DNA from 3 places in the Pseudomonas sp. MBLB4136 genome. Region 1 is predicted to be linked to each of the others. Evidence: predicted binding sites of a transcription regulator. Region 1 holds the regulator's gene; each other region holds the start of a gene.

Region 1 (7,050 bases):
ATCAACCCAATGAGCTGATCAAGTCTGCGCAGCGGACCATCCGCCTCGAGCTCGAGGCGGTTGAAGAGTTGCTGCACCGCATCGACGGCGACTTCGTCCGCGCCTGCGAACTCATCCTGGCCAGCAAGGGCCGGGTGGTGGTGGTCGGCATGGGCAAGTCCGGCCACGTTGGCAGCAAGATCGCCGCGACCCTGGCCAGCACCGGCACCACCGCATTCTTCGTGCACCCGGCCGAGGCCAGCCATGGCGACATGGGCATGATCACCCGCGACGACGTGGTCCTGGCCCTGTCCAACTCCGGCTCGACCGCGGAAATCGTGACCCTGCTGCCGCTGATCAAGCGCCTCGGCATCACCTTGATCAGCATGACCGGCAACCCCGACTCGCCGCTGGCCAAGGCCGCCGAGGTCAACCTGGACGCCCGGGTCCCCAAGGAAGCCTGCCCGCTGAACCTGGCGCCGACCTCCTCGACCACCGCCTCCCTGGTGCTTGGCGACGCCCTGGCCATCGCCCTGCTGGAAGCCCGCGGTTTCACCGCCGAAGACTTCGCCTTCTCCCACCCGGGCGGCGCCCTCGGCCGCCGCCTGCTGCTCAAGGTGGAGAACGTCATGCACGCCGGCGCCAGCCTGCCCCAGGTGCAGCGCGGCACCTCGCTGCGCGACGCCCTGCTGGAGATGACCCAGAAGGGCCTCGGCATGACCGTGGTGGTGGAGGCCGATGGCCGCCTCGCCGGCATCTTCACCGACGGCGACCTGCGCCGCACCCTGGATCGCGGCCTCGACGTACGCCAGGCGCGAATCGACGAGGTGATGACCGCGCACGGCAAGACCGCCCGCGCCGAAATGCTCGCCGCCGAGGCCCTGAAGATCATGGAAGACCACAAGATCAACGCCCTGGTGGTGGTCGACGACTCCGATCGACCGATCGGCGCCCTGAACATGCATGACCTGCTACGCGCCGGAGTGATGTGACATGACCCCAGACCTGCAGCGACGCGCGCAAGCGATCAAACTGGCGATCTTCGATGTCGACGGCGTACTCACCGACGGCAAGCTGTACTTCCTGACCGACGGCAGCGAGTTCAAGACCTTCAACACCCTCGACGGCCACGGCATCAAGATGCTCATCGCCTCCGGCGTGCGCACCGCCATCATCAGCGGGCGCAAGACCCCGGTCGTGGAACGTCGCGCGCAGAACCTCGGCATCCAGCACCTGTACCAGGGCCGCGAGGACAAACTGGTGGTGCTCGACGAGCTTCTCGGCGAACTCGGCCTAAGCTATGAACAGGTCGCCTTCCTCGGCGACGACCTGCCGGACCTGCCGGTGATACGCCGAGTCGGCCTGGGCATGGCCGTCGCCAGCGCCGACAGTTTCGTCCGCCAGCACGCCCACGGGGTGACCCTGGCACGCGGCGGCGAAGGCGCGGCCCGCGAATTCTGCGAGCTGATCATGCGCGCCCAGGGCAGCCTCGAGGCCGCCCAGGCCGCCTACCTCTAGAGCCCATTATGCTGCGTAAACTGCTGACACCCGTTCTGTTCACCCTCGCCGCCGCCCTGCTCGCGGCGGTCGGTTACTGGAACATCAACCCCAACAGCTTCTCGGACAGACCGGCAGCGGTGGGCACGGAGAACGCCATCGACTTCTATGTGGTCAATGCCAGCACCGTGCAGTACCAGGCCGACGGCAAGCTGCACTACGAGATGACCGCCAGCAAGCTGGAACACGTCAAGGCCAGCGACATCACGCTTCTGACCGAGCCGAACATGCAGCTGTACCGCGGCAGCGAATACCCGTGGAAGATCCGCGGCGCACGCGGCGAAGTGGCGCCCGAAGGCAAGGAAGTCGAACTGATCGACAAGGTGCGCGTCGAGCGCACCGACGCCAAGGGCCGCCCCACCATCCTCACCACCAGCCGCCTGACGCTGTTCCCGGAGAAGGAATATGCGCAGACCCAGCAAGCCGTTAGAATCGACGCGGCCAATGGGGTGACCACGGCACAAGGAATGAAAGCGTACTTGAATGACGGCAGGATGCTCCTGCTGTCCAACGTAAGAGGCCAGCATGAGGTTCGTTAAAACCCTCCCCCTTCTGCTCAGTTTGAGCGCCGCGCTCGGAAGCGCCTGCGCCTGGGCGCTGCCATCCGACCGTGATCAGCCCATTCGCGTGCAAGCCGACAGCGCCGAACTGGACGACCGGCAAGGCGTGGCCGTCTATCGCGGCGACGTCATCATCACCCAGGGCACCCTGAAGATCACCGGCGACACGGTGACCATCACCCAGAATGCCCAGGGCGACATCGAGATCTTCACCTCGGTCGGCAAGCCCGCCTATTACGAGCAGAAGCCGGCCGCCGACAAGCAGGTCGTCAAGGCCTACGGCCTGACCATCCAGTACTTCGCCGCCAGCGAGCGCATCGTGCTGATCGACCAGGCCAAGGTGATCCAGGAAGGCAACACCTTCGAAGGCGAGAAGATCGTCTATGACACCCGTCGGCAGATCGTCAACGCCGGTCGCGCCACCGGCACCAAGGTGTCCACGCCGCGCCCACGCATCGACATGGTGATCCAGCCGAAGAACAAACCAGCCGACCAGCAGGCGCAGTAGCGATGGCCACTCTGAAAGCCCAACACCTGGCCAAGAGCTACAAAGGTCGCCAGGTCGTCCGCGACGTCAGCCTGAGCATCGACAGCGGGCAGATCGTCGGCCTGCTCGGCCCCAACGGTGCCGGCAAGACCACCTGCTTCTACATGATCGTAGGCCTGGTGCGTGCCGATCAGGGCCGCGTGCTGATCGACGACCACGACGTCAGCCATCAACCCATGCATGGCCGTGCGCGCGCCGGCATCGGCTACCTGCCCCAGGAGGCCTCGATCTTCCGCAAACTCAGCGTGGCCGACAACATCATGGCCGTCCTCGAGACGCGCAAGGACCTGGATCGCGGGGCACGCCGGGATGAGCTGGAGAACCTGCTGCAGGAGTTCCACATCAGCCACATCCGCGACAACCTCGGCATGAGCCTGTCCGGCGGCGAACGGCGGCGCGTGGAGATTGCCCGGGCGCTGGCCACCGCCCCGAAATTCATTCTGCTCGACGAACCCTTCGCCGGGGTCGACCCGATCTCGGTCGGCGACATCAAGCAGATCATCCATCACCTCAAGGCCAAGGGGATCGGCGTACTGATCACCGATCACAACGTCCGCGAGACCCTGGACATCTGCGAGACGGCCTACATCGTCAGCGATGGCCAGCTGATCGCCGAAGGCGATGCCGCCGCCATTCTGGCCAACCAAATGGTCAAAGAGGTTTACCTGGGCCACGAATTCCGTCTCTAGCGGCGGCTTTTCTCCACCGCACTGCAGCTAATGCTAGGCAAAACACTCGGAAGCGGGCATATAATTTGCTTCCTTGCGGCGCTTCGGCGCCCTGTAGTGGATTGCGCACAGACGCCGGTATAAAAGGTCTGCAATGAAACCATCGCTAGTCCTGAAGATGGGCCAGCAGCTGACGATGACCCCGCAGCTGCAACAGGCCATTCGCCTACTTCAACTGTCCACCCTGGATCTGCAACAGGAGATCCAGGAGGCCTTGGAGTCCAACCCGATGCTCGAGCGCCAGGAAGACGGCGACGACTTCGACAACTCCGATCCCCTGGCCGATGGCGCCGACAACCCCTCCCCTGCCAGCAAGCAGGAAGAGCCCTACCAGGAAACCAGCTACCAGGAAACGTCGCAGACGGTGGACAACCTGGAGGACGGCGAATGGAACGAGCGCATCCCCAACGAGCTGCCGGTCGACACCGCCTGGGAAGACGTCTATCAGACCAGCGCCAGCAGCCTGCCGAGCAATGACGACGACGAGTGGGACTTCACCACCCGCACCTCCAGCGGCGAGAGCCTGCAGAGCCACCTGCTCTGGCAGCTCAATCTGGCGCCGATGTCCGACAAGGACCGACTGATCGCCGTCACCCTGATCGACTGCATCAACGAACAGGGCTACCTGGAAGAGAGCCTGGAGGAAGTGGTCGAGGCCTTCGACCCGGAGCTGGACATCGAGCTCGACGAGGTCGAGGCGGTGCTACACCGCATCCAGCAGTTCGAGCCCGCCGGCATAGCCGCCCGCGACCTGCGCGAATGTTTGCTGCTGCAGCTGCGCCAGTTGCCGCCCAAGTCACCCTGGCTGGCCGAAGCCCAACGCCTGGCCGGCGACTACCTCGACCTGCTCGGCAGCCGCGACTACAGCCAGCTGATGCGACGCATGAAACTCAAGGAAGACGAGCTGCGCCAGGTCATCGAGCTGATCCAGAGCCTCAATCCGCGTCCCGGCTCGCAGATCCAGTCCGGCGAGCCGGAGTACGTGGTGCCGGACGTCATCGTGCGCAAGCACAACGAACGCTGGCTGGTCGAGCTCAACCAGGAAGCCATGCCCCGCCTGCGGGTCAATCCGCAGTACGCCGGCTTCGTCAAACGTGCCGACTCCAGCGCCGACAACACCTTCATGCGCAATCAGCTGCAGGAGGCGCGCTGGTTCATCAAGAGCCTGCAGAGCCGCAACGAAACCCTGATGAAGGTCGCCACCCAGATCGTCGAGCACCAACGCGGCTTCCTCGACTACGGCGACGAGGCGATGAAGCCACTGGTGCTGCACGACATTGCCGAAGCGGTCGGCATGCATGAATCGACCATCTCGCGGGTCACCACGCAGAAATTCATGCACACCCCGCGCGGCATCTACGAGCTGAAGTATTTCTTCTCCAGCCACGTCAGCACCGCCGAGGGCGGCGAGTGCTCGTCGACGGCGATCCGCGCGATCATCAAGAAACTGGTGGCCGCGGAAAATGCAAAAAAGCCGTTGAGTGACAGCAAGATCGCTGGTTTACTGGAGGCACAGGGCATTCAAGTGGCCCGCCGCACGGTCGCCAAATACCGTGAATCCCTCGGTATAGCGCCCTCCAGTGAGCGCAAGCGGTTGATGTAAGGCGGCACTCAACGGAAGACAGGTCAACACACAACGCAGCACAGCTCGCAATACTCCCTGCAGCGACCAGAGCGGTCGCGCCGGATAGCGACATGCCGGGTTCGGTGGGTCCGAGTCTTCCACGCCAAGGTGTTCCCGCGGCAGGCAGCACTGCCTGTCTCTTACACACGGCAACAAGGAGAAAGCGGTATGCAAGTCAACATCAGTGGACATCAGCTGGATGTGACCGACGCCCTACGCGACTACATCGACGAGAAACTCAATCGATTGGAGCGCCACTTCGACAAGATCACCAATGTGCAGGTCACCATGGAGGTCGAAAAGCTCAAGCAGAAGATCGAAGCGACCCTGCACATAGCCGGCGGCGAAGTGGTCGCCAACGCCGAACATGACGACATGTACGCAGCGATCGACCTGCTCACCGACAAACTCGACCGACAACTCATCAAGCACAAGGAAAAGCAGCTCGAACGCCAGCAGGGCGCCATGGCCCGCTGACCTCGCTCACCTCCCATGATCCGACTTGAAAACATCCTGACCCCCGGCCGTTCCCTGGTGAACGTGCCGGGCGGCAGTAAGAAACGCGTACTCGAACAGATTGCCAACCTGGTGGCGCGCGAGCTGCCCGACCTGGCCGGGCAGGACATCTTCGAGAGCCTGATCGCCCGCGAAAAACTCGGCTCCACCGGATTCGGCAACGGCATCGCCATTCCGCACTGCCGCCTGGCGGGCTGCAATGCGCCGATCAGCGCCCTGCTGCGCCTGGATGCGCCGGTGGATTTCGACGCCATCGACGGCGCCCCCGTCGACCTGCTGTTCGTCCTGCTGGTGCCCGAGGCCGCGACCGACGAGCACCTGGAACTGCTGCGCCAGATCGCCAGCATGCTCGACCGCGGCGACGTGCGCGAACGCCTGCGCCAGGCGCAAAGCAACGACTCCCTGTATCAGGTCGTGGTGGACGTTCAAAGCAGCCGTTAGGACTTTTCCCCATGCGCTTGATCATCGTCAGCGGTCGCTCCGGTTCCGGCAAAAGCACCGCCCTCGATGTCCTCGAGGACAACGGCTTCTACTGCATAGACAACCTCCCCGCCGGCCTGCTCCCCGAACTGGCCGAGCGCGCCCTGCTGCACACCGAGTTGCTGCATCCCCAGGTGGCGGTATCGATCGATGCGCGCAATCTGCCCAGCCAGCTCAAGCGTTTCCCCGAACTGCTCGACGACGTGCGTGCGCGCCACATCCAGTGCAACGTGCTCTACCTGGACGCCGACGAGGAAACCCTGCTCAAGCGTTTCTCCGAGACCCGTCGACGGCACCCGCTGACCAACGAGAGCCGCTCCCTGGCCGAGGCCATCGCCGACGAGTCCCTGCTGCTCGGGCCGATCATCGACCTGGCCGACCTGAAGATCGACACCACCCACCTCAACCTCTATCAGCTGCGCGACATGCTCAAGCTGCGCCTGCTCAACCAGCCCGAACCCGGCACCGCCTTCCTGGTCGAATCATTCGGTTTCAAGCGCGGCATGCCAGTGGATGCCGACCTGGTGTTCGACGTGCGCTGCCTGCCCAACCCCTACTGGAAGCCGGAGCTGCGCGACCACTCCGGGCTCGACCAGCCGGTGGTCGAGTACCTGTCGGCGCAAGCCGATGTCGAGGAGATGTACCAGGACATCCTCACCTACCTGAACAAATGGCTGCCACGCTTCGCCGCCAGCAATCGCGCCTATGTCACGGTGGCGATCGGCTGCACCGGCGGCCACCACCGCTCGGTGTACCTGGCCAACCGCCTGGGCGCGACCCTGAAACCCATCCTGAAGAACGTCCAGGTTCGCCACCGCGACCTCAGCTAAGGAACTTCCGCGATGCCCTCCTGCGAAATCACCATCATCAACAAGCTGGGCCTGCACGCGCGCGCAGCGGCCAAGTTTGTCGGCGTGGCTGGGCGCTACCCCTGCAAGGTCAAGGTCGGCCGCGCCCCGGAAAGCCTGGTGGACGGCAAGAGCATCATGGCGGTGATGATGCTGGCCGCCGGCAAGGGCACGCCGATCCACCTGCACACCGAAGGCGAACAGGACCACG
Region 2 (7,050 bases), 660 kb from region 1:
GCAGCGCCCAGCTGGCGGCCACCTTCAATCCAGCGGCGCCCGGAGGCTAAGTGTCGAGCAGCCGTGCCGCGCGCCTGGCGCCGGTGGTCGTCATGGCCGAGCGCGCCGAGCGTGAGGCGGCCGTGCTGCTGGGGCGGGCCCAGGGCCAGTTGCGCCAGGCCGAGGTCAAGCTCGGCGAGCTCGAGCACTACCGTGGCGATTACCAGCAGCAATGGATCAGCGAGGGCCAGCGCGGGGTGTCCGGGCAATGGCTGATGAATTACCAGCGCTTTCTCGCCCAGCTGGAAACCGCCATCGGCCAGCAGCGCCAGAGCGTGGACTGGCACCGCGCCAACCTGGACAAGCTGCGCGACACCTGGCAGCAGCGCTACGCCCGTCTCGAGGGCCTGCGCAAGCTGGTCCAGCGCTACCTCGACGAAGCCCGTCAGCTCGAAGACAAGCGCGAGCAGAAACTGCTCGATGAGCTTTCGCAGCGTCTGTCAGCGCGCGACTCAGGTTGATTGGCAGTTGCCGCTGGCGGTTCTGGGTGCTACATCTAATCCCTGCGGGTTGTGCATAGGGATCGGCGCTTCGCCGATATTCAACCGGTGCGCTATCGACCGTGTCGCTGGATAAAGGAGTGATTCATGGCCATCACCTCGCTGCCATCGCCTGATGGGCAAGAGTTGACCATAGTGATTCAAGGACGTTTCGATTTCGGTGCGCATCAAGAGTTTCGTGATGCCTACGAACGCGCCAGTCTCAGTCCCGAGCGCTATATCGTCGACCTCAAGGGCACCACCTACCTGGATAGCTCGGCGTTAGGCATGCTGCTGCTGCTGCGCGACCATGCCGGAGGCGAGCACGCGCAGATTCGCCTGCTCAACTGCAATCCGGACGTGCGCAAGATCCTCGCCATCTCCAATTTCGAGCAGCTGTTCCAGATCGCCTGACGCGCATGTCGGCAATCATCGCGCAGCCGCTATCGATTCTGATCGCCGAGGACAGTGCGGCCGATCGTCTGCTGCTATCGACCATCGTCAGCCGTCAGGGCCACCGCGCCCTGACCGCGAGCAATGGCCTGGAGGCGGTCGAGCTGTTCGAGCGCGAGCGTCCACAGCTGGTGTTGATGGATGCGCTGATGCCGGTGATGGACGGCTTCGAGGCGGCTCGGCGGATCAAGCGGATGGCTGGCGAGGCGCTGGTGCCAATCATCTTCCTGACCTCCCTGACCGAGGGCGAGGCCCTGGTGCGTTGCCTGGAGGCCGGCGGCGACGACTTTCTCGCCAAGCCCTATAACCGGGTGATACTCGAAGCCAAGATCAAGGCGATGGATCGCCTGCGGCGCCTGCAGGATACGGTGCTGCAGCAACGCGACCTGATCGCCAGGCACAACGAGTACCTGCTCAACGAGCAGCGCGTGGCCAAGGCGGTATTCGACAAGGTGGCGCACTCCGGTTGCCTGAATGCGCCGAACATCCGTTACCTGCAATCCCCTTATGCGCTGTTCAATGGCGACCTGCTGCTGGCGGCCTACAAGCCCAGTGGCGGCATGCATGTGCTGCTCGGGGATTTCACCGGGCATGGCCTGCCGGCGGCCATCGGCGCGATGCCGGTGGCCGAGGTGTTCTATGGCATGACCGCCAAGGGCTACAGCCTGGCGGAGGTTCTGCGCGAAATGAACGCCAAGCTCAAGCGTATCCTGCCGGTGGGTATGTTCTGTTGCGCCACCATGCTCTGCCTGAGCGCCCAGCGGCGTGAGGTCGAGGTGTGGAGTGGCGGCTTGCCCGATGGCTACCTGCAGCGTGCCGCTGGCGGCGAGCGCATTGCCCTGGCGTCCCGCCACCTGCCGCTGGGCATCCTCGAGACCCAGGCGTTCGACGACGAGTATCAGGTCTACCCGCTGGAGTTGGGTGACCGGATCTTCCTGCTTTCCGACGGGGTGCTCGAGGCGCGCAACGACGACGGCCAGCTGTTCGGTGAGCAGCGTCTGCTCGAGGTATTTGCCGAGAATTGCGCGCCGGAGCGGCTCTTCGAGCACATTCAGCAGGCCCTGGTGCGCTTTCGCGGCGAGCAGGAAGATGACATCAGCCTGGTCGAGGTCAGTATGGTCGAGGCCGATGCGCTGAGCCGACCGCCCCTGGCGTTTTCCGGCAGCGGGCAGAACAACCCGCTGGACTGGTCGGCGAGTTTCGAGTTTCGCGGCGAAACCTTGCGGCGTTTCAATCCTCTGCCGTTTCTCCTGCAACTGCTGCTCGAAGTCCAGGGCCTGCGCCCCCAGGGGGGCGCGCTGTACAGCGTGCTGGCCGAACTCTATTCGAATGCCCTGGAGCACGGCGTGCTGGGCCTAAACTCGGCGTTTAAGCGCGATGCCGAGGGCTTTGCCGAGTACTACCGGCAGCGCAGCGAGCGCCTGGCCGGACTCGACGAGGGGTATGTGCGTTTTCACCTGCAATTGCGTCCCGAGGCACCGGGTGGCCGGCTCATCGTGCGGGTCGAGGACAGCGGCCCGGGGTTCGATGGGCAGGCGACCCTGGAGCGGCAGATGCGTCTGGATCGCCTCTGCGGACGTGGCCTGGCCCTGGTGCGCCAGCTGAGCGAACGTTGTACCTGGCCGGCCGATGGCCGGGGCGTGTGCGTGGAGTTTTCCTGGCGGGATGAGGCATAATCGCGCTCGTTTCGATCAAGGAGTGACCGGGGTGTCCGATAGCCATCTCGACAGCGCCGTGCAGGCGGTGCTGCAGGACGTCATGGAAGCGGAGTATCCGGTGCTGCTGGATACCTTCCTGACTGATTCCGAGGAGCGCCTGCGCCTGCTGCATAAGGCGGAGCGGGCGGCGGACGCTCAGGCCCTGCGCCAGGCCGCGCACAGCTTCAAGGGCAGCTGCAGCAACATGGGCGCGCCATTGCTCGCCGGCCTGTGCCGGCAGCTGGAGGAGGCGGCGCGGCGCGAGCAGCTGAGCCAGACAGCGGAACTGATCGAGCAGATCGAGCGCGAGTTCGCCATCGTGCGCATCCTGTTCAGGGCCGAGCGTCAGCGTTACCGCCACTAGACGCGTCGCTCGCAGGCCTGGCAGTGGTCGCGCACCACGGACGCCGCCGCGACATACTTTCGAATAGTTGGCCCAGTCCTTGCTGTTACCTAGGCACGACCCATCCGAACGGAGAGTGCCCGTGTCCGTCGCCCCCGATCTGCTCCTCAAACCGGCTGCTGAAGTCAGGCCGAAAACTCCGCCCGCGAAAGCCCCGGCCAAACCGGCCGAGCCTGGCAAGAACGAGGCCTCCAGCTTCGCTCAGGTCTATGCCAAGGAGCGCCAGGCCAACACTGCCGAGCGTACCGACGCTCCGGCCCGGTCCACTCGCGAGACAAAGTCCGACGAGGACGACGCCGGTGAGCCGCAAGGCGCCGCTGCCGCCGAGTCGCCGCCACTTGCCGAAAGCGGCAAGGCTTTGCCGAGCGAGTCGCCGCCGGAGCCGCAAGCCTTCGATCCGCTGCTGCTGATGGGGCTCGTCGGCCAGCAGCCGGGCGCCGACGAAGCCATCGACGAGGTGGCGGAGGCGGATACTGTCATGCCGATGCCCTCGGCCAGCCTGATCGGCTCGGGGCCGGCAAGTCTGACCGAGGCCAGCTTCGACCCCGAACTGGATGCCCTGAACCAGCTGCCGGCCGTGCGCATGGCCCTGGACCTCGGGGCCAAGGCTCAGGCCGGCCAGGTTGAGCAGGCTGTCGCGAGCAATTCGACGGCACAGGCCGTGGTCAATGTCGGCCAGGGCTTTGCCAGCGCCATGGCCGCCATGGGGGCGAAGCAGGCCCAGGAGGGTGGCGCGGAGTCAGTCGAGGTGCCGTTGCTCGAGCTGACCGCCGAGGGCCTGGAAAGCCTGAAGGAGGGGTCGGCTGACAACCGGCCGGAGAACTTCGTCGGCAAGCTCAGCGCGCTGAGCCAGGCAATCGGCCAGCAAAGCGCGCTGACCCCGCGTGCCGCCCTGGTACCGGGGCAGCCGGTGGCGATGCAGCAGGGGGGCTGGAGCGAGGCCGTGGTCGATCGGGTGATGTGGCTGTCGAGCCAGAACCTCAAGTCGGCCGAAATCCAGCTCGACCCCGCCGAACTGGGCCGCCTGGAGGTGCGCATCAACATGGCGCAGGACCAGCCTCAGGTGACGTTCGCCAGCCCCAATGCCGCTGTCCGGGATGCCCTGGAGGGGCAGATGCACCGCCTGCGCGAGCTGTTTGCCCAGCAGGGCATGAACATGCTCGATGTCAACGTCTCCGATCAGTCCTTGAGCCGCGGTTGGCAAGGTCAGGAGGGCAACGGCGGCGGTCGTGGTGGCAATCAGTCGGCGCTCGGCGGCAGCGAAGAGGAGTTCGCCGCCGCCGCGGTCGAGCAGCCTGTTCGGCTCCAGGGCAATCCCCGTGGCCTGGTCGACTATTACGCCTAGGGTGCGCGTCGGCCGCTGAGCGCCGAATCGTTGCTGTAGTCTGTCGTACCGGTGTCCTACACTGCGCCCCGCCCGATAGCCGCAAGGCTGCCGGGCGGGGTCGTTTGCGCGTGACATCGGCCTGTGGGCCTGATATATCCGCTGCCCAGGCCGGCCGCGCGGCCGTAGCCGGTGGCGGCCACGGATGCACTGGCGGCCCTGGGCGGCATGGCAGTACGACCTGTCGACGAGCTGGCATAACACTTGCTCAAACCCCTTTAAAGCGGATTAAACGCCGCTCATTGACGGATTATTGGCATGGCAAAGAAAGAAGAGCCGCAGGCTTCGGCAGACGCCGAGGCGAAACCGGCCGGCAAGATGAAACTGATCATCCTGATCGTCGTGGCGCTGCTGCTGGCCGTGGGGCTGTCGGTCGGCGGGACCTGGTTCCTGCTCAAGAAGGATGGCGACCAGGCTGAGGCCAGTGCCGAGGCGCCCGCAGCGGTGAGCGCGCCGGGCAAACAGGCGGCGATCTATGAAGAGCTGACGCCGGCCTTCGTGGTCAATTTCGACTACCAGGGGCGGCCGCGCTACATGCAGGTCAGCGTTGCCCTGATGAGCCGCGACCAGGCCGCGCTGGACGCCCTGAAGGTGCACATGCCGGTGCTGCGCAACAATCTGGTGATGCTGTTCTCCAGCCAGGATTTCGAGGCCCTGACCACCCCGGTCGGCATGGAAATGCTGCGCCAGCAGGCCACCGCCAGCGTGCAGGAGCTGGCGCAGAAGGAGACGGGCAAGCAGGCCGTCGAGCAAGTGCTGTTCACCAACCTCGTATTGCAGTAATCAGGAGTCGGACATGGCCGTGCAAGACCTGCTCTCCCAGGATGAGATCGATGCCCTGTTGCATGGCGTCGACGACGGCCTGGTCGAGACCGAGGACGCCGCCGAGCCGGGCAGCGTCAAGCAATATGACCTGACCAGCCAGGACCGCATCGTCCGCGGGCGCATGCCGACCCTGGAAATGATCAACGAGCGTTTCGCCCGCTACACCCGCATCAGCATGTTCAACCTGCTGCGTCGTTCGGCGGATGTGGCGGTGGGGGGCGTGCAGGTGATGAAGTTCGGCGAGTACGTGCATTCGCTGTACGTGCCGACCAGCCTCAACCTGGTGAAGATGAAGCCGCTGCGCGGCACCGGCCTGTTCATCCTCGATGCCAAGCTGGTGTTCAAGCTGGTCGACAACTTCTTCGGCGGCGACGGCCGTCATGCCAAGATCGAGGGCCGGGAATTCACCCCCACCGAACTGCGCGTGGTGCGCATGGTCCTGGACCAGGCATTCATCGACCTGAAGGAGGCCTGGCAGGCGGTCATGGACATCAACTTCGAGTACGTCAACTCGGAGGTGAACCCGGCGCTGGCCAATATCGTCAGCCCCAGCGAGGTCATCGTGGTGTCGACCTTCCATATCGAACTGGACGGCGGCGGCGGCGACCTGCATGTGACCATGCCCTATTCGATGATCGAGCCGATCCGCGAGATGCTCGACGCCGGTTTCCAGTCCGACGTCGACGACCAGGACGAGCGCTGGGTCAAGGCCCTGCGCGAGGACATCATCGACGTCCGTGTGCCCCTGGGCGCCACGGTGGCGCGGCGCCAGCTGAAGCTGCGCGACATCCTGCACATGCAGCCCGGCGATGTGATTCCGGTGGAGATGCCCGAGCATATCGTCATGCGCGCCAACGGCGTACCGGCCTTCAAGGTCAAGCTCGGCGCGCACAAGGGCAACCTGGCCTTCCAGGTACTAGAACCGATCGAGCGCCAGCGCTAAGCGCTGGGCAATCCAGTTACCCGCCAGTCGAGGACAAACGATGGCCGACAGCAACGAAAACACCTCTCCCGAGGAGCAGGCTCTGGCCGACGAGTGGGCCGCAGCCTTGTCCGAGTCCGGTGATGCCGGCCAGGACGACATCGATGCCATGCTCGCCGCCAGTGGCGCGAGTGCCCCGGCCGCGCCGCGCGCGCCGATGGAGGAGTTCGGCAGCGGTCCGAAGAACAATCAGCCGGTCAGCCTGGACGGGCCGAACCTGGACGTGATTCTCGACATTCCGGTGTCGATCTCCATGGAGGTCGGCAATACCGACATCACCATTCGCAACCTGCTGCAGCTCAACCAGGGCTCGGTGATCGAACTGGACCGCCTGGCCGGCGAGCCCCTCGACGTGCTGGTCAACGGCACGCTGATCGCCCATGGCGAGGTGGTGGTGGTCAACGAGAAGTTCGGCATTCGCCTGACGGACGTGATCAGCCCGAGCGAACGCATCAAGAAGCTGCGCTAGGCATGCGCACGTTCATCGGCGTCATCCTGGCCTGGCCGCTGACGGCCTGGGCCGCCGAGCCCGCGGCGCCGGCCGCGCCGTCCCTGGCCGAAAGCGGCATGGCGGGGCAGTTGCTGCAGCTGCTGCTGGGCCTGCTGCTGGTGATCGGCCTGATCTTCCTGCTGGCCTGGGTGATGCGCCGGGTTCAGCAGGTCGGGCCGCGCGGTGGCCAGGTGATCAGGATTCTCGCCACTCAGGCGCTCGGCCCGCGCGATCGTCTGGTGCTGGTGCAGGTTGGCCAGGAGCAGGTCCTTCTGGGCCTGACGCCCGGGCGCATCAC
Region 3 (7,050 bases), 630 kb from region 1:
GGCATCGGCGAAGGCGCCGGTGCCCGAGTAGGTGATGCGCGCGTCGGCGATACGCGTGGAAGAAACGGTGTTGTCCGTGCTGATGTCGTCGGCCCGCACCAGCCCGGCGATGCGCACCAGTTCGTCGCCGGTGTTGAGGGTCATCCACTTCTCCCCGCGCACGGCCAGGATGCCGTTGGGCAGCACCTCGGCGACGGTCACGGTGACCGAGCCGGACAGGCTGTTGCCCTGGGCCGCCTTGCTGTCACCCTTGGTGTCGCGGTTGGCGCCGTACTCGGCACTCAGGCCCAGATCCTCGGCGCCGAGCGGGTTGAGGATGTTGCCGGAACCCGGATTGCGCATCGATACGCCACCGCCGAACAGCGAGGTCAGGCCGATCTTCGCGCTGCTGTCCTTGGATATCTGCGAGCCGGCATTCTTGCTGGCCTGGGTCCGCTCGTTGAGGGTGATGGTGATGATGTCGCCGACGCGGAAGGCCTTGCGGTCGCCGTACAGGTTGTTCTCGAAGCCGGCCTGGTAGATCGAGCCGTTGTTCTGCGCCGCCGGCAGCGGTGTGCGTGGCAGCACCGGCGCGTAGTAGGGGTCGTCCGGCTTCGGCGGCGGCGACACACAGCCGCTCAGGGCCGTCACCACAAGCATCGAGAGCACTAACATCAGCCGGTTCATAACCACTACCTCACGGCGTTACATGGAGGACCTGGGCCGCGGCCCGTCCGGGTCTTAAAGATTCTGAGTGACGAAGGACAGCATCTGGTCGGCGGTGGAGATGACCTTGGAGTTCATCTCGTAGGCGCGCTGGGTGGTGATCATGTTCACCAGCTCCTCGACCACGCTGACGTTGGAGTTTTCCAGGGTGTTCTGCAGGGTCGTGCCCAGGCCGTTGAGGCCCGGCGTACCGACCTGCGGCGCACCACTGGAGGCGGTCTCCAGGAACAGGTTGCTGCCGATCGCTTCCAGGCCCGCCGGGTTGATGAAGTCGGCGGTCTGCAGGTTGCCGACGATTTGCGGCTGCGGGTTGCCGGCGGTGGTCACAGAGACGGTGCCGTCCTCGCCCACGGTGAAGGTACGCACCTCGTTGGGCAACACGATGGCCGGCTCCAGGGCGAAACCATTGGAGGTGACCAGCTGACCGTCTGAGTTCAGATGAAAGCTGCCGTCACGGGTGTAGCCGACGGTGCCGTCGGGCATCAACACCTGGAAGAAGCCGCGACCATTGATGGCCATGTCCAGGGGCTGCTCGGTGGTCTGCAGGCTGCCGGTGGTGAAGATCTTCTGCGTGCCGACCACGCGCACCCCGGTGCCCAGCTGCAAGCCGGACGGCAACTGGCTGTCCTGGCTGGACTGGCCGCCTGGCTGGCGACGCACCTGGTACAGCAGGTCCTCGAACTCGGCGCGATCGCGCTTGAAGCCGGTGGTCGAGACGTTCGCCAGGTTGTTGGAAATGGTGGTCAGGTTCATGTCCTGGGCGGACAGACCGGTTTTGCTGACCCACAGTGCCGGAAGCATATTCATTCTCCTCGGGCGCCGTTATCACGGCGCCGCGTGCTGGTAATTAGCTGATCTGCAAAACCCGCGCCATGGCCGACGCATTGTCTTCGGCGGTGCGCATCATCTTCACTTGCAGTTCGAACTGACGGGACAGGGAGAGGATCGCGGTCATCTCTTCCACCGCGTTGACGTTGCTCGACTCGAGAAAGCCCGAGGTCACCCGCACCGTGGCATCGGCCAGCGGCTGCGGCCCCTTGAAGCGCATCAGGCCGTCTTCGCCCTTCTCCATCTGCTTGAGATCGGGGTTGACCAGCTTCAGGCGGTCGACCTCCGCCAACACGTTGGGCGCCTCGCCGAGGGCGCGGATGCTGATGGTGCCGTCCTGGCCGATCTCGATCTTCTGCTCCGGCGGCACGGCGATCGGCCCGGCGTTGCCCATTACCGGCAAGCCGCTGCCGGTGCGCAGCATGCCCAGGGCGTCGATGTTGAGGCTGGCGGTGCGCACGTAGGCTTCGCTGCCATCGGCCGCCTGCACAGCCAGCCAGCCTTCCCCGCCGATCGCCACGTCCAGGTCGCGACCGGTCTCCTGCAGGGCGCCGGGGGTGAAGTCGGTCCCAGGACGCTCGCTCATGGCGTAGACCCGCGCCGGGAAACTGTCGCCGAACACCGGCATCGAACGCGCCTGCTCGAAGTCGCGGCGAAAGCCGGTGGTCGAGATATTCGCCAGGTTGTTGGCGTGGGCGCGCTGGGCCAGGGTGTTGTTCTGGGCGCCGGTCATGGCGACGTACAGCATCTTGTCCATGGTTTCCTCCGAGGTGGGCTTGCCGCCCGCCGCTCTATGCAGTGCTCTATGCAATGACTACAGCAAGCGCCGTGCCAGCCTCGAAATAAAACAATAAACAACTGATAAATAAGGATTTTTAAAAACAGAAAGGGCTCCAGACGGAGCCCTTCGAACGCCTTTCGGCGAGCCATTGCCGCCAGCGGCAATGGCTCTTGCCGACCTGCTGGCTATCAACGGATATTGATGATGGTCTGGGTCACCGTGCTCTCGGTCTCGATGGTCTTGGCCGCGGCCTGGTAGTTGCGCTGGGCGACGATCATGGCAACCAGCTGCTCCGACACATCGACGTTGGAGTCTTCCAGGGCCCCGGATTGCAGGGCGCCGAGGGTGCCGCTGCGCGGCGTACCGATCACCGGCTCACCCGACTGGAAGGATTGTGCCCAGGCGCTCTTACCCACCGGCGTCAGCCCCTGCACGTTGGCGAAGTTGGCCAGCACAATCTGCCCCTGAACCGCCGACTGGCCGTTGGTGTAGCGGGCGAAGATGATCCCGCCGTCATCGATCTCCAGCCCGGACAGCTGACCGGTGGTGAAGCCGTCCTGACTGACACTGTTGACGGCGAAGGAGCTGGCAAACTGGGTAGAGTTGCGCATATCGACCGACAGTCCGGCCGGCGCCCCATTAGCGCCGTTGGCCGACCAGACCGGCGGCACCGAATTATCCGCCGCGGCAGGCACCCAGCCTGCGAGGGTGAAGCGTCCGTCCGGCGCGACGGCGAAGTCGGTGGAGACCAGGCTTGTAGGGTCCAGCTGACCGCTGGCGGTAAAGCCCATGCTCAGCGAATAGGGCACCGTGGAGGCTGGGTTCGCGGGGTTGCGTCCGTCGATCAGCACATTCATGTTCCAGGTATTGGCGCCGCTCTTGACGAAGTACTGGGTCATGACATGGGCGTTGCCCTGGGTGTCGTAAATATTGGTCGAGGTCGCCGAGTTGTAGGTGTTCGGATCTGCCGGATCGAATGGGGCGGTAGCCGGAATCGCATTGGTCGCGTTGAGGTTGAACGACTGAGTCAGGGTACCTGAGGCCTGCGGCGCCTGTCCGCCGGTCTGGATACGCAGATCGCTGATCACGCCATTTTGCAGGTTGTTGTTGGCGTTGACCGCATAACCCTGCAAACGATGGCCGAAGTTGTTCACCATGAAACCTTCGCGATCGACGCCGAAATAGCCGGCCCGGGTGTAGCTGACCTCGCCGTTGTTGCTGGTGCGGAAGAATCCGTTGCCGTTGATCGCCAGGTCCAGGGCGTTCTGGGTGTAGTTGATGTTGCCTTGGTTGAACAGCTGCGCCACGTTGCTGAGTTGTACCCCCGCGCCCTGCTGGTTGCTGCCCGTGCCCTGCACCGAGGCGGCATACAGGTCGCCGAACTCGACACGCGACTGCTTGAAGCCAACCGTACCGGCGTTGGCAATGTTGTTGCCCGTGACATTGAGGTCATTGGTCGCTGCACGCAGGGCACTCAGACCGACATTGAACGACATGGGAATCTCCTCGCCGGAACCCCGGCAGTAAAAATCTGTGAACTACTGACCGATGACCTGCACCTGGGACAGCGGCACGCTGCCGAGCCCCGCCAGGTTGAGTGTCAACTCGCTGCCACCCAGGGTGACGCTGTCGACGTTGGCCGGCAGCATGGTGTAAAGCCCCTTGCTCTCGCCGTTGTAGCTGGCTTGCGCCTCGAATCGATAATTGCCGGGCGGCAACAGATTGCCGCTGGCATCCTTGCCGTCCCAGATGAAGCTGACATTGCCGGCCTGCTGCTCGCCCAGATTGATCCGGCTCACCGCCGCGCCCGACTTGTCATACACGTTGACGTAGACGTTGCTGCTGCTGGTCGGCAACTCCAGGCTGGCCTTGAAGCTCTGGCTGGTATCGACCAATGCCCGGTCGGTCGGCACTATGACCTTGCGCCCCACCAGGGAGGAGGCCTGCAGCGCCTGGGACGACTGGTAGCCGGACAGCAGCGAGCTCATGCTGCTGTTGAGCTTCTCTACCCCTTCGACCGTACTGAACTGCGCCAGCTGGGCGATGAACTCGCCGTTGCTCTGGGGCTCAAGCGGGTTCTGGTTGTTCAACTGCGTCACCAGCAACTTGAGGAACTCGTTCTTGCCGAGCTCCTTCTTCTCGCTGACGTCCTGCTTGATCTGATACTGATCGAGTGCGGAACTGACACCACTGACACTGCTCATCCTTTATTCCTCGCTAGTGGCTCACTGACCCAGGGTCAGGACGCGCTGCATCATTTGCTTGGCGGTGTTCATCATTTCCACGTTGGTCTGGAATGCGCGACTGGCCGAGATCATGTCGGCCATTTCCTCGACCACGTTGACATTGGGGTAGTACACATAGCCGTTTTCATCGGCGGCCGGGTGGGTCGGCTCGTAGCGCGGCGTCAGCTCGCTCTGATCCTCGACGATACCCAGCACCTGCACCCCGCTGCCGGCCTGATCCTGATCGGCGAACAGCGAACCCCGGTCGCCATTGAGCGACTGCTGGAACATGGTGGCGAACACCGGATGACGGGCCCGATAGGTCTGCTCGATGCTCGAGGACACCGTCTCGGCGTTGGCGATATTGCTGGAAATGGTGTTCAGACGAGTGCTCTGGGCGCTCATGCCGGTTCCGGCGATATTGAAGACACTGGCGAGTGACATGGCATCGGACTCCTTTAGTCGCCGCGCAGGGCGCTGACCAGCCCTTTGAACTTGCTGTTGAGGAAGGTGAAGCTGGCCTGGAAGCTCACCGCGTTCTCCGCGTAGCTGGCCTGCTCGACCTGAAGGTCGACGGTGTTCTGATCGATCGACGCCTGGAACGGCGTGCGGTAGGCCAACTCGGCCTGGCCGACGGCAATACCCTCGGCGGCGATATGCCGGCTATCGGTGCGCTGCAGGCCGACCGCGCCACGCTGGATCTTGGCGCTCTGGGCGGCGAGTACCGAGGCGAAGTCCAGGTCACGCGCCTTGTAGTTGGGCGTGTCGGCGTTGGCCATGTTATTGGCCAGCACCTCGGCACGCTGGCCGCGAAAGCCCAGTGCCTGTTCATGGATGCCAAGTGCGCGGTCGAAACTGATGCTCATGATCGGGAACCCCTGCCGTTAGGCCTGCCTGCTTTCCGTGCAAGACATACAGCAAGGTGTGTGCCAGTTTACTTACTGCTTATTTTTCAATGACTTAAACATCGACATGGCAACTTCAACGGCCTGGGCGGCAAGGCATTTCCGCCTACTGGCAAGCCAAGCGGCAAATCGGCCTGCCCCTTGCCGCCGGCGAAAACGAAAACGGGAGGCCACTGGCCTCCCGTTCTGCTCGAGTCGAGTACTGTCGGTCTGGCGACCTACTTCACCTTGTAGATGATGCCTGGGCTGCACTGCACCATCTGGTAACGCTCCGGCAAGCCGTTGAGCGCCTCGGAGGCGCCGAGAAACAGGTATCCGCCGGGCTTCAACATCGCATGGATACGGGTGAGGATGTCTTTCTTCACTTCGGCCGAGAAGTAGATCAGCACGTTGCGACAGAACACCACGTCGAACTTGCCGAGACTGGCATAACTGTCCAGCAGATTCAGCGGGCGAAACTCCACGCGACTCTTGATCGCCGGCTTGACCACCCAGCGCCCCGGCTCCTTGGGGTCGAAGTAGCGCTGCAGGCGCTCCTGGGACAATCCACGCCCCATCGCCAAGCTGTCGTACTCGCCGGATTTGCAGTTGGCCAACATCGACGGAGATAGGTCGGTGGCGACGATCTGCACCCCAGCCTTGAGCTGACCGATATTGGTCTTCTCGAACTCGTCGATGCTCATCGACAAGGAGTACGGCTCCTGGCCGGAGGAGCAGGCCGCCGACCAGATCCGCAGGCGCTGCCCGGGGCTGGCCTTGATCAGCTCGGGCAGCACCCGGTTCTTCAGCACTTCGAACGGATAGGTATCGCGAAACCACAGGGTTTCATTGGTGGTCATGGCATCCACCACCTGCTCGCGCAGGCCACTGCGCGGCTGGTTCTGCATGCGCTGCACCAGCTCGCCCAGGCTCTTGATCGCGTGCTGCTCCATCAGTTTGTTCAACCGACTGGAAACCAGGTACTGCTTGTTGCTGCCCAGCACGATGCCGCAGGCTTTTTCCAGGAAGACCCGGAATTGCTCGAAATCCAAATTACCTGAAGACACTCGCGAGGCCTCGCCGATCATAGTGTTGCGCCGAAAGCCACGCTTTCAGCTCCCATCTACCGAATTGATGCGCTCAACCACCCGCGAGGCCAGGTCATCCGGACGGAACTTGGCCAAAAAGTCATCGGCCCCCACCTTCTTCACCATGGCCTGGTTGAAAACGCCAGAGAGCGAAGTATGCAGGATGATGTGCAGTTTCTGCATGCGCGGATCCGCACGAATCTCTGCCGTCAGCGTATACCCGTCCATTTCCGGCATCTCGATGTCGGAGATCAACATCAGAAACTCGTCTGCCGGATTCTTGCCCTCCTCGACCATCGCCTTCAGATAGTCCAGGGCCTGGCGGCCATCGTTGAGCGCCACCACCTCGACCCCGACGGTCTGCAGGCAGCGCGACACCTGCTTGCGCGCCACCGAGGAGTCGTCGCAGGTCAGCACCCGCTTGGTCATCGCCTTGGCCTGCACCTGATTATCCAGCACCCCTTCGGAGATGACCTCTGATGTGGGCGCCACTTCGGCGAGAATCTTCTCCACGTCGATGATCTCGACCAGCTGCTGAT

What was found. Region 1 encodes sigma-54, which starts transcription at its own class of promoters, with help from an activator protein. Its sites were predicted from a motif close to ANTGGCATNNANNTTGCTNT; they were not measured.
Region 2: ACSX1D_RS13855 (flagellar hook-length control protein FliK) is a predicted target of sigma-54. The motif match lies at 3,099-3,118, and genes of this name have one in related genera.
Region 3: ACSX1D_RS13980 (flagellar basal body rod protein FlgF) is a predicted target of sigma-54. The motif match lies at 2,350-2,369, and genes of this name have one in related genera.

Annotation. Positions count from the first base shown of each region.
Region 1 is NZ_CP196713.1:3,733,106-3,740,155, forward strand. Features, by position in the region: gene ACSX1D_RS16995 (KpsF/GutQ family sugar-phosphate isomerase) at 1-971, shown strand, start outside; gene ACSX1D_RS17000 (KdsC family phosphatase) at 973-1,497, shown strand; gene lptC (LPS export ABC transporter periplasmic protein LptC) at 1,506-2,075, shown strand; gene lptA (lipopolysaccharide transport periplasmic protein LptA) at 2,062-2,604, shown strand; gene lptB (LPS export ABC transporter ATP-binding protein) at 2,607-3,332, shown strand; gene ACSX1D_RS17020 (RNA polymerase factor sigma-54) at 3,466-4,974, shown strand; gene hpf (ribosome hibernation-promoting factor, HPF/YfiA family) at 5,164-5,472, shown strand; gene ptsN (PTS IIA-like nitrogen regulatory protein PtsN) at 5,488-5,952, shown strand; gene rapZ (RNase adapter RapZ) at 5,964-6,821, shown strand; gene ACSX1D_RS17040 (HPr family phosphocarrier protein) at 6,834-7,050, shown strand, end outside.
Region 2 is NZ_CP196713.1:3,077,917-3,084,966, reverse strand. Features, by position in the region: gene fliI (flagellar protein export ATPase FliI) at 1-50, shown strand, start outside; gene fliJ (flagellar export protein FliJ) at 51-500, shown strand; gene ACSX1D_RS13870 (STAS domain-containing protein) at 627-932, shown strand; gene ACSX1D_RS13865 (SpoIIE family protein phosphatase) at 938-2,647, shown strand; gene ACSX1D_RS13860 (Hpt domain-containing protein) at 2,679-3,032, shown strand; gene ACSX1D_RS13855 (flagellar hook-length control protein FliK) at 3,154-4,416, shown strand; gene fliL (flagellar basal body-associated protein FliL) at 4,714-5,238, shown strand; gene fliM (flagellar motor switch protein FliM) at 5,252-6,223, shown strand; gene fliN (flagellar motor switch protein FliN) at 6,264-6,731, shown strand; gene fliO (flagellar biosynthetic protein FliO) at 6,734-7,050, shown strand, end outside.
Region 3 is NZ_CP196713.1:3,105,783-3,112,832, forward strand. Features, by position in the region: gene flgH (flagellar basal body L-ring protein FlgH) at 1-666, opposite strand, end outside; gene flgG (flagellar basal-body rod protein FlgG) at 721-1,506, opposite strand; gene ACSX1D_RS13980 (flagellar basal body rod protein FlgF) at 1,553-2,290, opposite strand; gene flgE (flagellar hook protein FlgE) at 2,503-3,810, opposite strand; gene flgD (flagellar hook assembly protein FlgD) at 3,853-4,518, opposite strand; gene flgC (flagellar basal body rod protein FlgC) at 4,540-4,983, opposite strand; gene flgB (flagellar basal body rod protein FlgB) at 4,998-5,405, opposite strand; gene cheR (protein-glutamate O-methyltransferase CheR) at 5,663-6,490, opposite strand; gene ACSX1D_RS14010 (chemotaxis protein CheV) at 6,536-7,050, opposite strand, start outside.